3 regions of the Streptacidiphilus sp. EB129 genome follow, and region 1 is predicted to be linked to each of the others. Evidence: riboswitches for the same ligand, from Rfam matches in the RefSeq annotation. Region 1 holds a riboswitch; each other region holds the start of a gene.

Region 1 (3,265 bases):
GTGCGGTCTTCAGCGGGTCGCGCGAGCTGACCCCTATGCCGTGCGCCTCCACGCCGGCGATCACCCGCAGCAGCTCCTCGCCGGTGACCTCCTCGGCGACGGCCTCGCGGTAGCGCTCCAGCTGGTCGGCGCTCATCATGTGGTACCCGGCCCCGGCTCCGAGCCCGTCCGCCGACAGCTGGACGTAGCCGCCCCGGCTGAGGGTGGCGCCGATCGCGGTCTTGTACGGGGACTTGTCGGCGCTGAAGCGGACGTCGCGGTTCGGGCGGAAGATCTTCCCCTCGCCGAACTCGTCCTCCAGCTCGGTCAGCAGCTCGGCCATCGGCGTGTACACCTCGGCCTCGTAGACGGCCTTGTGCGCGGTCCAGAAGGACTTGGAGTTGTCGTCCTCCAGACCCTCGTAGAACTCCAGCGCCTCGGCGCGCCAGCCCTTGAACGTCACAGCGCCGAGCCTACGCGGAGCACCGCCCGGCGGCGCGCGGATGACACACCCGCGTCACGGCACCGGCCCCCCGTCGGCCGGTCTGCCGTCAGCCGAGCCCGCTCAGCCAGTCGCGGGCGATCGCCACGCCCTGGCGGATGACGTCCTCGCTCTGGTTGATCCGGCTCTCCACGCCCAGCTTCCGGTTGAGGCTCAGGTTTACCTCGCGCGGGTTCTCGCCGAGAGCGCGGGCGAGCTCCATCACCAGTTCGTTCAGCACTCCGGACGGATTCGGTCCGACCCTCTCGGCCAGCGCGTTCGCGCCGGTCGCGGGTCTGACGCCGGCGTCGGGAGAGGTCGTTTCCATGCCGTGGGCTCCGTTCGAGCGGGGGGATGTGGTGGATCAGTGTGCCCGATGCCATCGCCGCTGTCTGCACCTGCCCGTGAACTCACAGCAACGGTTCCCGGACCGATGTGTGAGACATGGCACAGCTCATGGCTGGACGTTGAACGAACAACGTCACTCTGCCTAACCTGCACATTCCGCCTCGGGCGGACCTCGCCGTCGGGACGCCGAATCCCGTCCACCCGTCGGCGGGCAACCGAGCACGAATCGGACGAGAGCGGGGGAACCAGGTCGGTTTGCCGTACCCGCGTCGCCTCCACGGCCGCGCGCGGGCCCGGGCCCGGCTCGGGGTGAAGCCGCGCCCCCACGCGGCCGGGCCACCTCAGGCCCGAACCCGACAGCTCACCTCGCAGGCGTGTCACGAGGACCCCTTTATGCGTCTCCCCGCCATGCCCGTACGCCTCGGCGTGAACTCCGCCGCCGTCATAGGCCTGGCCGCCGCCGCCCTGGCCGCCGTCCCGCTGGCCACGCAGGCCCAGGCCGCCACCCCCCGGGTCACCCAGGACCGGCTCACCCCCACCGCCCTGACCGCCGGCAGCACCGCCACCGCGTCCCTCGCGGTCCACTCCAGCGCCTGCTTCACCGTGAGGACGCTGGGCGTGGGGGTCCGTGACGCCGCAGGCCGCAACCTCGACTTCCCCGGCTCGTCCGGCAACGTCCGGATCTGCCCCGCCGGCGTCTCGATCACCACCGCCGCACGCAGCCTGCCGGCCGGCTCGTACACGGAGTTCGGCTTCTGGCAGGGCACCGACGGTGTCTGGCACAACCTGGCCTCCCACACCCTGACCGTCTCCGCCGCGAAGACCCCGCCGGTCACGCCCCCGGTGACCCCTCCGCTCACGCCCCCGGTCGCTCCGCCGGTGACCCCGACCGCACCGGCCACGGCCGCGCCGGTCGCCGGCAAGTCGCTGGTCTGGAGCGACGAGTTCAGCGGCCCGGTCGCCTACGGCTCGCGCTGGGTCGGCAGCACCACCCCCTCGTACCGGTACGGCAACCACAACCCGGACGACAACAAGCTCGACTGGCTCGACCCCAGCGCCGTGACGGTCGCCAACGGCGTCGCCACCTTCACCGCCTCGCCCTCCTCGCACACCCTGGAGAACGGCAACCAGGCCTGGACCACCGGCCTGCTCACCACCCAGGGCTCCACCGAGGGCTTCCAGGTCAGGACCGGCGACTACGCCGAGACCCGGGTCCAGCTGCCCTCCGCCGAAGGTGCCTGGCCCGCGCTGTGGACCTGGAAGAACGGCACCACCGGCAACGGTGAGATCGACTCCTTCGAGTACCACCCGGACAACCCCAACCTGCTGGAGCTGACCAACCACGTCAGCCCCGCCCAGGACTACTACACCAACGCCGCCGCCATCGCGCCCGGCACGTGGGTGACCATCGGAACCTACTACGGCGCGACCTCGGTCGACTGGTACGTCAACGGCGTGAAGGTCTACTCCGACGGCCACGGCGTGGGCAGCAACTGGTCCGCGTACCTGATCCTCAACCTGTCGGTCGGCGCCGGGAAGTACCACCCCGCCCCCTCCGGCACGGCCCCGTTCTCCTTCGCCGCCGACTACGTCCGCGTCTACCGCTGACAGTCCATCGCTGACCGCCGGACGAGGCCGACAGCCCCGTGTGACGCCGAACGCCCCCGCAGTGCGGGGGCGTTCGGCGTCACCGGGTCCCTGTCCCGGCGGCTGCGGGCGTCATCGCCAGCGGGACACCAGCGGGGTGCAGGCCAGGGCCAGGATGACGCCGCCGCCCAGGGACAGGGCCAGCAGGGACCACCGCACGGCGGCGCCTCCGGGCTCGTCGGGACGGCGACGGCGCAGGTCGGGGGCGATCAGCCGGGGCAGTCGCCACAGGTAGGCGACGACGTGGACGGTCATCACGGCGGCCCAGCAGACGAAGCTCGCCTTGTGCAGGAACAGCATGGGCAACGGCAGCGGACCGGGGTCGCGGCCGAGGAAGGCCAGGGCGACGCCGGTGCCGATGACGCCGACGCTGGTGAGGATGACCAGCGGGCCCAGCATTCGGAGCAGCGGGACCGGCGGTCCCTTCCGCCGGTAGGCGGGGGAGCCGGTGTAGTAGCGCGCGAAGCGGTAGCCGGTCGAGCCCAGCTTGAGGCAGACCGGACCGATCAGCAGCAGACCGATGAAGTAGTGCCAGCTGAGCAGTCGGCTCAGCGAGAGGATGGTGACGCCCTCCGCGGCGAACAACGCCAGCAGCACCGCGCCGGTGGTGGCGGTGAGCCGTTCGTTGCCCTCGGGGCCGTCCGGCTCGGGGGACGGGGCCGAGCGCGGGCCGCCGGTGGTGGCCGGGGCGTCGCCGATCGCAGACATGGAGCACCTTCCGCTGGTACGGGAACGGTCCCGTGTGCCGCACCGTCGCCGGCAGACCTGCGGTGGGACCGGGCAGCATTCTGCCCGGTCCCGGGCTAAGAA
Region 2 (3,265 bases), on a different contig from region 1:
GCGATCGCCCGTACCGCGAGCAGCGTGTTCGCCGTCCTGGCGGTGGTGCTGCCCTGCGCCTCGGGGCTGCTGGCCGGGCAGGTCGCGGCCCGCGTGGGCCGCGGGCTGACACCGGCGCTGCCGGTGATCCGGCTGCTGAACCTCGGGGTGGTGGTCAGCCTGAGCTATACCAACGCCTGTGGCGCGCTCGGCCAGGTGCTCGCCCGTCCCGACCCGGACTTCCTGGTCCTGGTCACCGTCGCGGCGGGGCTGATGTGCGGCTGCTCCTTTCTCACCGGCTGGGTGATCGCGAACCGGCTGCGGATTCCCCGGTCCGACGCGATCGCGGTCACCTACGCCTCGGGAATGAACAACAGCAGTGCCAGCGCGGTCGTCGCGGCGACGCGGATACCGGATCATCCCCTGGTGCTGCTGCCGATTCTGGCGTACAGCCTGCTGCAGAAGGTGCTCGCCGGATCGGTCGGCCGCCTGGTCGGTGCGGCGGACTCCCCTGGGCGGTCCCGGCGGCGCTAGCGTGAGGCCATGGGCATCGAAGCCGGGCTGGGAAGGCTGGACGAGATCGTGGTGGACTGCGCCGACCCCGCGGGTCTGGTGCGGTTCTGGGCACTGCTGGTCGGTGGCTCCCCGGTGGACCGGACGCCGCAGTGGTCCTACGTCGACCCGCCCGGCGGTCAGCCCCGACTGGCCTTCCAGGCGGTGCCGGAGGGCAAGGAGACGAAGAAGAACCGGCTGCACCTGGACGTCGAGGTGGGCGACATCGACGCGGTCCGTGACGAACTGCTGCGGCGCGGAGCGCAGGTGGTGGGTGAGGTGCAGACCGACGACCAGGGAGCATTCCAGGTGATGCACGACCCGGAGGGCAACGAGTTCTGCCTGGTGCGATGACAGAGTGTCAGTGATTGTTTCTCGTTCATGATTCAGTACACATCAAAAATGTACCTCCTCGATCCACAACTGCAGGCCCTCGATCCACAACTGCACCCCCTGGATCACTTGGATTCAAGCGGCACTAGGATTACCTTTCTATAACGCAGCGCGAAGTTCTGCCGTTAGTCGGACGGCGTCGTGCTCAGTCGCCTAATCCAGTTGGAGCCGGGGAACCACGTACGTCGGGGTGAATCAGCCGCACCTGGCTGTAGGGGACCTTCCTCTCCGAACCCGTCAGCTAACCCGGTCGGCGAAAGGGAAGGAAAGGAGCACGCCGACGGTGGCGTCGTACCAGCCCACCACCTGGGCCCCCGAACAGTCCGACATCGACGAGCCGGAAACGCCTCGGTCGATGCCACGGGCGGCAGCGCCGCAGCCCGCGGTGCCGCAGCAGCGGTCGTCGGGCATCGCCCCCTCCGCCGTGCTCGGCTTCGCGGCGATGGCGGCGGTCGGCGCGACCGGACTCGCCGCCCCGGCAAGCGCGTTCGCGGCGGAGCCGGGCAGCGCCGCCAAGGGCACGCTCATCGCGCATCAGGACCGGTCCCACCAGGACCACGGCCAGACCGTCGGCTTCGGCTCGAACACGGCGGCCAACACGGATCCGGGCACTGCGCTGGCGGAGCGGATACGGAACCAGGCAGCACAGCAGAAGACCACCGCCGAGGACACGGCCCGCCGACAGGCCGCCCAGGCGGCGGCGGAGAAGCAGGCCAGACTGCAGCAGCTCGCCGCCGAGGCGGAGCAGCAGGCGGCGCAGGCCGCCGCCGGGTCGGCCGCGCAGGCAGCCGCCCAGCGCTCCCCGGGAGAGCAGACTGCCGCGGCCGTCGAGGCCGCGCTCCGGGCGCACCGCCCGCAGGCGGTGGCACAGCTGGGCACCCTGGTCGCTCCGGTGCCCGGGGCGACCACCGGCGCGGGCTTCGGACAGTCGGACTCGTTCTGGGCCCACCTGCACACCGGGCTGGACCTCACCGCCCCCACCGGCGCTCCGGTGCTCGCCATCGGCGCGGGCACCGTCACCTCGGCGGGCTGGGCCGGCGCCTACGGGTACCGCGTGGTGGAGACCATGCCGGACGGCACCGAGCTCTGGTACTGCCACCTGTCGGCGATCGGTGTCGGCTCGGGCGAGGTGACGGCCGGTCAGCCCATCGGCCGCGTCGGCGCCACCGGCAACGCCGCCGGGCCGCACCTGCACCTAGAGGTCCGCCCGGCCGGCGGCGAGCCCGTCGACCCGGCCGGCTGGCTCGCCGACCACGGCCTCGCCCTCTGATCGGGCCCCATAGGCCCTGAAGCGGGGCTCACAGAGAGCAGGCCCGCGCAGACCAGGCCCGCACAGACCCCGACGGCCCCGGTGACATCCCCCCGACACCGGGGCCGTCGGCTTGCGCTGCGGCGGGGGCGCCGCCTGCTGTCAGGCGCGGCGGTCCACGGCGGCCCAGGAGGCCAGGGCGACACCCGCCGAGACGGTGGCCACCGACGGCCATGCGCCCAGTTTCTTCGCCAGCGGATGGGAGCCCGCGAACGCCGCGACGTAGAGGCCGGTGAGCGCCACCGCCGTGCCGGTCCCGGCGGAGCGCTTCCACTGCGTGGCCGCCACCGCGCCGGCCGCGGCCAGGGCGACCCCGCCCAACTCGCGCTTTCTGGTCGCCCGTGCGATCGCGAATCCGCCGACCAGACCGCTCGCCGCGACGAGCGATGAGGGAATCCGTGCCATGTCGTCCAACCTCCAGCAGTAGTCCGGTCTCGACCCTAACCCGGGACCGGGGCGGTCAGTTGGTGCGAGTGTTGTGGAGGTGCAGGCCTATGTAGCCGATGTAGACGCGGCCGGTACCGGAGCAGTCGTCGTGGTAGTGCAGCCGGGGAGCGGTGCCCCCGCCGCCTATGCGCAGGTGGGCGCCCATGAACACCTTGCCCGAAGGGCTGACGGTCGCCGGTACCGGCAGTTCCCGCTCGCCCTTCCACTTGCCGTTGGTGCGGACCGTCCGCGACTCGTCGCGGATCACCTTGCGCGGGGGGAAGACATGGCAGTCCGGGGGAGTGTTCTCGCACCAGCGGCGGAAGTCGCCGCCGGACTCCCCGCGCACCGCCGCCTCGGCGTAGTCCTGCAGGGCCAGCAGCGCGTCCCAGGCCATCCGGACCCAGGTGGGGTGGTCGGTCTGGTCGTCGAGCTCCTTGGTCAGGCGCGGGTCGCCGGTGAAGGCGAGCAGCGGGAACTCGTGCATCCGGTCGAGCAACTCGGCGAAGGAGACCGGGTCCTGCCGGTTGCCGTCCGGCACCACCGGCAGTGAGGTGAGCAGTTCCGGGCCGCCCGCGTCGGCGAGCCGGCCGCGCAGCGACCGGA
Region 3 (3,265 bases), on a different contig from region 1:
GGTAGACCTCGACACCCCAGCGCACGGCCTCGGAGAAGGACTCGGCGCCGATCGGAGCGATCATGAACTCCTGGATGTCGACGTTGGAGTCCGCGTGCGAACCGCCGTTGAGGATGTTCATCATCGGGACCGGCAGCAGGTGCGCGTTCGGGCCGCCCAGGTAGCGGAACAGCGGCAGGTCGCTGGCCTCGGAGGCCGCGTGGGCCACCGCGAGGGAGACGCCGAGGATGGCGTTGGCGCCGAGCGAGGACTTGTCCGGAGTGGCGTCCAGGTCCAGCATCGCCTGGTCGATCAGGCGCTGCTCGGTGGCGTCGTAGCCGACCAGCTCCGGGCCGATCTGCTCGATGACCGCGAGCACGGCCTTCTCCACGCCCTTGCCGCCGTAACGGTTCTTGTCACCGTCGCGCATTTCCAGGGCCTCGAAGGCGCCGGTCGAGGCGCCGGACGGAACGGCGGCACGGCCGGTGCTGCCGTCGTCGAGGCCGACCTCGACCTCGACCGTGGGGTTGCCTCGCGAGTCGAGGATCTCCCGGGCTACGACGACGTCGATGGACGGCACAGGCATCTCCTTGGGGCTGCTCCTACTGGTTTACCCCCTGAGCCTATCCGCAGGAGGGCTCGCAGCGACGCGGCGCTCGCGGGAGTCCCACGATGCGGCGCCCCTACTCACCAGTAGTTCACCCAGGGGTGCGCTGGCGGGCAGGGACGCCCTCGTCCCGTCGGAGTCGACCCGTCAGCCGACCTGGAGCTGCTGGCCCGGGTAGATGAGGTTCGGGTTGCCGCCCACCGTCGACCTGTTGTCCTGGTAGAGCGTCTGCCAGCCACCGCCCAGGTGCGCGGACGCGGCGATCCCGGACAGGGTGTCACCGGGCTTGACGGTGTAGCCGCCGTGGCCGACCGCGTGCTGCCCGGGCACCGATGCCTGCGGCGCGGACTGCGCGGCGGGCTGCGTGGTGGACTGTGCAGTGGTGGACTGCGGCGCGGACTGCTCGGTGGCGGTCGGCTTGCGGTGCTTGCCGGTGCCGGTGTGGGTCGTGGTGCCGTGGGTCGGGGAGCTCTTGGTCGGCGTGCTCTTGGTCGTGGTGCTCCGCGCCGGGGTACCGGTGTCGACGGAGGCCGGGGCGCCGCCACGGGTCAGGCCGGCCTGCGGGCCGCACACCGGCCAGGCGCCGGGGCCCTGCGAGGCCAGCACCTTCTCGGCGACGGCGATCTGCTGGGCCTTGCTGGCCCGGTTCGCGGTGGACGCGTACGAACCGCCGCCGTAGGCGGACCAGGTCGAGGCGGAGAACTGCAGTCCGCCGTAGTAGCCGTTGCCGGTGTTGATCGACCAGTCGCCGCTGCTCTCGCAGTTGGCGACCTTGTCCCAGGTGGACACCGAGGCCGCGGAGGCGGAGGTGGCACCGATGAGCGGCAGGGCTATCCCGGCGGTGGCCAGGCCACCGGTGGCGACCAGGCGCCGGGTCTGGCTGGTGCGCGGCTTGCGATGGCGGCCGGTGCTGTTCACGGGCATGGCGAAGGGCATGGCAGGTGTCCTCTCCGACGCCTGCGAGGTGAGCTGTCGGGTTCGGGCCGTGAGGTAGCCCGGGCGCATGACACGCCTTCACCCCCAGCCGCAGCCCCGTGGACTGCGGCGACTTACCTGGGTCCCCCGCTCCTGCCCAATGAAGAAGTCTTGGTACCGGCGCACGGCTGGACAGGACTCGGCGTCCCGTACGACGGCCGCCCACGTGTGCGGGCGTTCTGGGCAGGCTAGACAGACCGGACTGATAATCACAAGCCCATCAGTTCGCCTCACCCGTCCCGGAACTGGCGCGGCGGCTACTCCGGCAGCGCCTCGGGCGGCTGCTTCGCGGGCTGCTCCGGGCGGTAGCCGACCGGGAGTTGGCGCAGCCCACGCATGATCAGGCCGCCGCGCCAGCGCAGTTCCCCGGGCGCGACGGTGAGGTGCAGATCGGGGAGGCGGGTGAGCAGCGCGGCGAGAGCGTACTGGGCCTCAAGTCGGGCCAGCGGGGCGCCGATGCAGTAGTGGATGCCGTGACCGAAGCCGAGGTGCGGGTTGTCCCGGCGTTCGAGGTCCAGCAGGTCGGGCTGGTCGAAGCGGGCCGGATCGCGGTCCGCGCCGGCCAGCACCACCAGCACCGGATCGCCGACCGCGATGTCCTGGCCGCCCAGGGTGATCGGGCTGGTGGCGAAGCGCCAGGTGGCGAGCTCCACCGGGCCGTCGTAGCGCAGCAGTTCCTCGACCGCGGTGGCCAGCAGCGCGGTCTCGCCGGCGGCGAGCGAGGCCTGCAGCTCGGCCCGCTGCCGGGGATGGTTCAGCAGGTGGTAGAGGCCGTTGCCGATGAGGTTGACAGTGGTCTCGAAGCCGGCGAAGAGCAGGATGAAGGCCATCGCCGCGGCCTCGTTCTCGGTCAGGTGCTCGCCGTGGTCGCTGGCCCGGATCAGGTCGGAGATCAGGTCGTCACCGGCCTGTCCCGAGGCGATGTCGGCGCGCTTGCGGTGGATCAGTTCGGCGAGGTAGGCCCGGATCCGCTTCACCGCGCGGGCCACGCCGCCGCGCGGGCTGCCGCCGCCGGCGCCCGGCTTCTCGTGCCGGACCATCATCCCGGCCCAGTCCCGGAAGTCGTCCTGGTCCTCGGCGGGGACGCCGAGCAGGTCGCAGATGGCGTAGATGGGCAGCGGGAAGGCGAACTCGTGGATCAGGTCGGCCTCACCCCGCTCCGCGAAGCCGTCGATCAGCCGGTCGGTGAGCTCCCGGACCCGGGGTTCGAACAGGGCGACGCGGCGCGGAGTGAAGGCCTTGGAGACCAGCCGCCGCAGCCGGGTGTGGTCCGGCGGGTCGATATTCAGCAGATGGGTCATCAGGTCCGCGTTGCGCTCGCCGGGGATGCCGACCCGGCCGCTGCGGTGGCCCTGGCCGCTGTGGTGGGCCGGGCTCTTGCTCAGCCGGGCGTCCGCCAGCGCCTGCCGGGCGTCGTCGTAGCGGGTGACCAGCCAGGCCTCGACCCCGCTGGGCAGCGTGGTCCGGTGCACCGGATCATGGCTCCGCAGCCAGGCGTACGCGGGGTAGGGGTCGGCCGCGAACTCCCAGGTGAAGAGTTCCGGGCCGGTCTCGGCGACAGCGCTCGGGACAGCACTCGGGACACTGCCCGGGAGAGTGGTCGGGGCGGCTGTCGGAACGGTGGGCGGCTTGTGCACTCCTTGACGGTAGCCGGAGGTTGACCCGCGTCACGGACGGGCACTGTTGCGGTGGCGGGCGGGATGC

The links. Region 1 has a riboswitch for cyclic di-AMP ahead of ABH925_RS00945 (hypothetical protein). Riboswitches for the same ligand answer to the same signal wherever they lie in the genome.
Region 2: it holds a riboswitch for cyclic di-AMP, as region 1 does, so the genes downstream of both, ABH925_RS35085 (M23 family metallopeptidase) here and ABH925_RS00945 (hypothetical protein) in region 1, are expected to answer to the same signal.
Region 3: it holds a riboswitch for cyclic di-AMP, as region 1 does, so the genes downstream of both, ABH925_RS11855 (transglycosylase family protein) here and ABH925_RS00945 (hypothetical protein) in region 1, are expected to answer to the same signal.

The regions. Positions count from the first base shown of each region.
Region 1 covers NZ_JBGCCS010000001.1:193,754-197,018, forward strand. The annotation lists gene ABH925_RS00935 (DUF2461 domain-containing protein) at 1-442, opposite strand, end outside; gene ABH925_RS00940 (hypothetical protein) at 531-788, opposite strand; cyclic di-AMP (ydaO/yuaA leader) riboswitch at 1,031-1,180, shown strand; gene ABH925_RS00945 (hypothetical protein) at 1,202-2,416, shown strand; gene ABH925_RS00950 (hypothetical protein) at 2,528-3,163, opposite strand.
Region 2 covers NZ_JBGCCS010000056.1:10,515-13,779, forward strand. The annotation lists gene ABH925_RS35075 (bile acid:sodium symporter family protein) at 1-513, shown strand, start outside; gene ABH925_RS35080 (VOC family protein) at 523-885, shown strand; cyclic di-AMP (ydaO/yuaA leader) riboswitch at 1,065-1,195, shown strand; gene ABH925_RS35085 (M23 family metallopeptidase) at 1,208-2,194, shown strand; gene ABH925_RS35090 (hypothetical protein) at 2,336-2,638, opposite strand; gene ABH925_RS35095 (hypothetical protein) at 2,694-3,265, opposite strand, start outside.
Region 3 covers NZ_JBGCCS010000007.1:233,941-237,205, forward strand. The annotation lists gene eno (phosphopyruvate hydratase) at 1-559, opposite strand, end outside; gene ABH925_RS11855 (transglycosylase family protein) at 734-1,522, opposite strand; cyclic di-AMP (ydaO/yuaA leader) riboswitch at 1,526-1,694, opposite strand; gene ABH925_RS11860 (cytochrome P450) at 1,819-3,198, opposite strand.